Regions from separate parts of the Thermoanaerobacter ethanolicus JW 200 genome, predicted to be linked through region 2. Evidence: riboswitches for the same ligand, from Rfam matches in the RefSeq annotation. Region 2 holds a riboswitch; the other holds the start of a gene.
The links. A riboswitch is a leader RNA that binds a small molecule or an ion and turns the genes downstream of it on or off. The one in region 2 is predicted to bind cyclic di-AMP.

Region 1 (3,346 bases), 100 kb from region 2:
GAAGATACGAATGGAGACAGTAATGTTGATATAACTATAATTTTAGGGAAAAACATATAAAATGGAGGGTGATTTAGTGATAGACGGAAAAGATAAGGTGTCTAAAATTTATAAAGTTTTAGAAGACAAAAAAGCTTATGATATAAAGATCTTGTATATAGGAGATTTAACGATTGTCGCAGATTATTTTGTTATTGCCACTGGCAGTTCGGATACTCACGTCAAAGCATTGACAGACGAAATTGAAAAAAAACTTATGGAAGACGGCGTTTTTGTTGATCATATTGAGGGTTACAATTGGGGCAAGTGGATTTTGATGGATTATGGAGATGTAATAGTTCACATATTTCAACAACCCGAAAGGGAATTTTATAATTTAGAAAGATTGTGGGCAGATGCAAAGGAAATAGTGCTTGACAACCGCATTTAAGGTATGTATAATAACGTTAATAAATTTTTAATGCTGTTATCTCTTGTGTCATTTTTTACTCTCTACCGCATATATTTAATATTGTATGATTAGGGGGATTCAAAGCCAATGGGAACACATCCTATCTTAAAAAGCATGATCCCAGTACTAGAAGGTATAGCTAATACATTTGGCAAAAATTGCGAAGTGGCATTACATGACTTTTCTTCCCCACAAAATCCTATCATTGCGATCATAAATCCCCATGTTACGGGAAGAGAAGTGGGGGCTCCATTGCCTGAGGCTATATTAAAAGTATTGAAATCAGATAATATTGAGAATTTAATAAATTATAAAAACAAGAGCAATGATGGAAAAATTTTGAAGTCGTCCGCGATTTTTATAAAAGATGAAAATGGCAAGCCCATTGGGTGCCTTACAATTAATATCGATATTTCAGAATTTATTATGGTGAAAAATACCTTATCAGAATTCTGTGAAGTAGCTGATACTACAGAAGAAAATAGAGAAAGTTATACGGGCAGTGTAAGTGATGTTTTGGAAAGCATTGTGAATACTACATTAGAGAATTATGGTAAACCTGTAAATTTTATGACAAAAGAAGAAAAGGTTCAGATAGTGAAAATGTTAGATGCAAAAGGGACTTTCTTAATAAGGGGCGCTGTGGATTACGTAGCAAAAATACTCTGTGTTTCCAGATATACTATATATAATTATTTGGATGAAATAAGGGTAGGAGAGGATTTTGGTAAATATTAGTCTGTTTTCCTTTACAAATATTAGATTTTATGATATAATAAAAATAAATTGAAAATTAAATAAAATGCTAAACGCTGAATTCGTAAAGAAGCGGGGGAACCACTTTCTGGGGTGAATCCATCTTTTAAAAGATGGTAGGGTTATCTTTCGACCCGAACCCGTCAGCTAACCTCGTAAGCGTTGAAAGAGGAGGATGATAGCATTGGTGTCTTTTTGGGTTTTTACAGACACCGAAGGTTAAAGCTATAGATTTCCCTCTATAGCTTTTTCATTTCTTTAAAAGGGGGTAGTAAAAATGAAACAACTCTCTTTTGCAGTAATTGGAGCTGGGAATGGGGGTCAAGCGATAGCGGGGCATCTCGCTTTAAAAGGCTATAAAGTTAATTTGTACAATAGAACCTATCAAAAATTACTTCCTATTATAGAAAAAGGTGGAATTGAATTAGAAGGAGAAGTAGAAGGGTTTGGCAAGTTAAATGTGATAACTGATGACATGGAGAAAGCTATTAAAGATGTTGATATAGTTTTAGTTGTAGTTCCTGCTTCTGCACATTATAAAATTGCCGAAGACATGCTGCCATATCTTAGGGATGGTCAAATAATTGTATTAAACCCTGGGAGAACTGGTGGTGCTTTAGAGTTTCATAATGTTACAAGAAAAAGAGAAGATTTAGATGTAGTTATTGCAGAAACAGATACTTTTATATACGCCTGCAGGTCTTCCATGGGAAGAGCTAAAATATACAAAATAAAAGAAGTAGTGTCTGTTGCTGCAATACCTAAAGAAAAAACAGAAATAGTGGTGGAAACACTTAATACTGCATTTTCTCAGTTTATTCCGGCGCAAAATGTTCTTGAAACGAGTCTTAACAATTTTGGAGCTGTTTTTCATCCCACCCCTACTCTTTTGAATGCAGCGAGAATAGAAACTACTAAAGGGAATTTTGAATATTATCGGGAAGGCATTTCTCCTTCTGTTGCAAAGATATTGGAAAAAATAGATAATGAGAGAATGATGGTGGCAAAAGCTCTGGGCGTAAATACTATTTCCGCTAAAAGATGGCTAAAAGAAAGTTATAATGCGGAAGGAGAAAATCTATATGAGGCAATTCAAAATACAAAAGCTTATGTTGGTTTATTAGCTCCTCAAACATTAGATTGTCGTTATATATTTGAAGATGTTCCTATGAGTTTAGTGCCTATGTCTTCTATAGGGAAAGAAATAGGCATTAAGACCCCCACTATTGATGCTGTTATACATCTTGCTTCAGTTATGCACGGAAAAGATTATTGGAAAGTTGGAAGAACGGCTGAAAAGCTTGGCATACAAGGTATGACAGTTGAAGAAATTATAGAATTGGTTGAAGGGAAAAGAAAGGAGGTAACGATAGCATGAAAAAGTTAATTGTAGCGGCAGCGATAGGTAATTGCGTCCATGTAGCAGGTGTGTATAACTTTTTGAGATTTGCAGAACAGCAAGGTTATGAGACTGTATTTTTAGGTCCTGCAGTTCCTATTAAAAAATTGATTGAAGCTGTTAAAGAACATAAGCCGGAGATTGTAGGAGTAAGCTTTAGACTAACTCCTTCAGCTCTTGAAAAACTTTTAGAAGAACTCAAGAGGGAAATAGAAGTAAATAATTTGCAACATATAAAATGGGTATTTGGAGGGACAGAGCCTACTGCAGAAGTAGCTCGTAAATCAGGAATATTTGCAGCAGTTTTTGATGGTAAAAATGGCGATGAAGCTACAATTAATTTCTTAAGAGGAGGAAGTTCAAACCATAGACAAAGAGTTTTTGCTGATACATTAATTGGAAGAATAGAAGATAAATATCCTTATCCTATAATAAGGCATCACTTTGGGCTTCCTTCATTGGAGGACACTATAGAAGGAGTTAAGAAGATAGCAGAAGCAGAAGTTTTAGATGTAATTTCTATAGCACCAGACCAAAATGCTCAAGAGCACTTCTTTGATAAGAAATATGACAAATCTTTGGACGGAGCAGGCGGTGTTCCTATAAGAAAGAAAGAAGACTTAATAAGAATATATGAGGCTTCAAGAAGAGGTAACTATCCTCTTCTCAGATGTTACAGTGGTACAAATGATGTTTTCAAGATGGCAGAGATGCTTCTAGAGACTATCCATAACGCTTGG
Region 2 (3,346 bases):
GATGTATATATAAGGTATTTAAGGAGCAAGATTGACGACCCCTTTGACCGGAAGTTAATCCACACCATAAGAGGAGTGGGGTACACTTTGAAGGAGGATAAGGATGAAGATTAAACTGTGGCCCCGCCGCATAACTTTAAGGATAGCTCTTCTTTATTCTGTAGTTTTTTCAGTAATATTGGTTGCGCTTAATGCTTCTGTGCTTTACGGCTTAAAATATTATTTAATATACCAAGCAATGGACCAAGTAACAAGCCAGGCAGAGGCTATAAAAAGTAAACTGGGGGAAATAAAAGAGGACGTCAATTTATCTGAAAAAGATTTGATTTTTTCAAGCATACCAAATGAAAATATTTATACAAAAATATTTGATGAAAAAGGGAATGTCATCTATTCTTCTAAAAGATTAGAAAGAATTAATATTCCTCATGATGTAAACATAGATATTCCTGTTAAAATTGACAAATATGATAAGGATTTTACTTACCTCAATACCATTTTTAAAAGCGATGATAAAGTGTTCTATATTCAAGTGATAAAAGACATGGAAAATGAATATTTGTTTTTGAAGCTACTTTTTATTTTGATGTTTTTTGCGGATGCGGCAGGAATTTTTGTGTCCTTTATTGCAGGATATTTCGTTACAAAGAGGGCTTTAAGACCTGTGGATTATATGGCAAAAGAAGTAAGAGAGATAGATGCCCATGGGTTAAATAAAAGACTTAAAATATATGGAGAAGACGATGAACTTACAAGATTGGCAAAAACCTTTAATGACATGCTGGATAGGTTGGAAGATTCTTTTAAAAGGCAGAACATGTTTGTCTCTGATGCTTCTCACGAACTTAGAACCCCAATTTCTGTAATAAAAGGGTATATTGACATGTTGGATAGATGGGGAAAAGAGGACAAAGCCGTATTGCAAGAGGCTATAGAGGCGATTAAAAGAGAAACGTTAGACATGGAGCATCTCATTGAAAGACTCCTTTTGTTGGCAAAAGGAGATAATAAGTCAATAAAGTTAAATAAGGAACAATTTAATTTAAAGGATGTAATAAAAGAAGTTGCAGAGGAAATAAAAATGTTAAATGAAAGCAAAAATATAGTTGTAAAAGGGCAAAATGACATAAATATAACGGCTGACAAAAAACTCATTAAAGAGCTTATAAGGATATTTTTAGACAATGCAGCAAAATACACTTCTTCAGATGGCAATATAGAAATTGATGTGGGGAAAGATAATTCAAAAGCCTATATAAAAATTAAAGATGATGGCATAGGTATACCACAAGAAGATATTCCACATATTTTTGATAGGTTTTACAGAGTAGACAAAGCGAGAGCCAAGGAGACAGGTGGGGCAGGATTGGGATTAGCTATTGCTAAGTGGATTATTGAGGAACACAAAGGAAGTGTCACTGTAAAAAGTGAAGTAGGGAAAGGTAGTGAATTTACCATAACATTGCCTTTAAGGTGATGTTATTTTTTTATCGAACTTTGCTCTTGAAATTCTATATATTGTGTGGTATTATAATAATACAACAATATATAGAGGTGATTAAAATGAAAAACCAAGTGGCAGAGGATAAAAAACAGCTAAAAGAAAATAAAGCTGATCAAAATAATGTAAATGTGTTTACATGTCCGGATTGCGGTGCTAAATTGGTTCATGAGGGAGGTTGTGTTTTCTGTCCTTTCTGTGGTTACAGTGAGTGCCAGTAAGTACCTATCTTTCCACCAGTTTAATATGGACACAAGTTAAATATCCGGCTATAATTTAGTTAAAAATATGCCGAATCCCCGATAAGGGGTACGGGGGAACTAAATTGGGGTGAATCCACTTTTGTGGTAGGGTGTCCCTAACCCGAACCCGTCAACTAACCTCGGAGGCAAAAGGGGGAACAACATGTTTAATATTCGCATCAAGGTCAAACCTCTCATCGCATCAGTTATAGCCGGATTGTTTATTTCCCAATCAGTATTTGCCGCAACTTACACAGTTAAACCCGGCGATACCTTATGGGGTATAAGTCAAAAATACGGGACTACCTATACTAAGCTGATGTCTTTAAACGGCCTTCAAAATACAATAATATATCCAGGGCAAGTTTTACAAGTGCCGGGCAGTGATAACACATATGTTGTCCAAAAAGGTGACAGCTTGTACTTAATTGCTTTAAAATACGGTATTACTGTTGATATGCTCAAATCTGCAAACGGATACAAAAGCGACATAATATATCCTGGACAAGTCTTTATTATACCCCGGGATACTTCTTCTAATAGGACATATCAGGATGTCAGCAGAGGTTCTATTGAAAGGGGTGTAATACCCTACACAAAAGATGAATTTGACCTCCTTGCGCGACTTGTTACCGCGGAAGCAGATGGAGAACCATACCAGGCTAAAGTAGCAGTTGCGGCCGTAGTAATAAACAGAGTTAAAAGTGGTATTTTCCCTAATACTATAAAAGACGTGATATATCAAGTCGATGCATACGGAAATTACCAATTTACTCCTGTGTTAAATGGGTGGATAAATAGACCTGCCTCAGCTGACGCTATAAGTGCAGCAAGAGATGCGTTAAGTGGTGTTGACCCAACAAACGGAGCCTTGTATTATTTTGACCAAAGTTCTACTAATGCGTGGTTGTGGTCACTTCCTATAGCGGCAAGAATAGGTAATATGGTTTTCTGTTACGGCAGGTAAAACTTCCGATGAGAGGGTCAAAAACGGGTACAATTTAAGTACCCGTTTTTGACTTAGAAAAACAATTTATACAAAGTAGAAAGACCAAAGGCGATGAATATGAAAGAAGATAGATATTTTAAATATTTTGAAGGGATTCTTTTATTAAAATAAATGCCTACAATTATCCCTAATACATCTGCTAAAAATATTCCAAGAGTAGTGCCTATTAATATGTACAGAGGACTGTTGTATGATGCAGTCAAAGCTATAGCAGCCAATTGCGTTTTGTCTCCAAATTCTGATAGTACATATGTACTTATAATAGTTGCAACAGGACCGTATTTTGAATTTTTTATTTTTTCCTGTTTTGTTTCTTCCTCTATTAAAGTTGAAATTCCAAAAAACAAAAATAATAAAGCAGCTGAAAATTTTATATAAAAAATGGGAATGTATTCGGTGATATACGAACCAAATATCACAGCAATACCATTGTTTATTAAGGCTGCGATAAATATACTTATAAGAACAGTCCTTACTTTAAAAAGAGTAGCAAAGGCCATTGACATGAGCTGTGACTTATCTCCCATCTCAGAAGTAAAGATAAGGACAAATGATGTGACAAGTGCCTCCATTTTATTGCCTCCCCAACTATTA

Region 1: another riboswitch for cyclic di-AMP. It lies ahead of EB239_RS07300 (NAD/NADP-dependent octopine/nopaline dehydrogenase family protein); the one in region 2 lies ahead of EB239_RS07830 (cell wall hydrolase).

The regions. Positions count from the first base shown of each region.
Region 1 covers NZ_CP033580.1:1,479,477-1,482,822, forward strand. Annotated here, with positions in the region: gene EB239_RS07285 (LCP family protein) at 1-60, shown strand, start outside; gene rsfS (ribosome silencing factor) at 77-430, shown strand; gene EB239_RS07295 (helix-turn-helix transcriptional regulator) at 539-1,189, shown strand; cyclic di-AMP (ydaO/yuaA leader) riboswitch at 1,252-1,383, shown strand; gene EB239_RS07300 (NAD/NADP-dependent octopine/nopaline dehydrogenase family protein) at 1,485-2,585, shown strand; gene EB239_RS07305 (cobalamin-dependent protein) at 2,582-3,346, shown strand, end outside.
Region 2 covers NZ_CP033580.1:1,580,802-1,584,147, forward strand. Annotated here, with positions in the region: gene EB239_RS07820 (response regulator transcription factor) at 1-114, shown strand, start outside; gene EB239_RS07825 (sensor histidine kinase) at 104-1,477, shown strand; gene EB239_RS14975 (hypothetical protein) at 1,564-1,722, shown strand; cyclic di-AMP (ydaO/yuaA leader) riboswitch at 1,781-1,907, shown strand; gene EB239_RS07830 (cell wall hydrolase) at 1,907-2,710, shown strand; gene EB239_RS07835 (TMEM165/GDT1 family protein) at 2,764-3,324, opposite strand.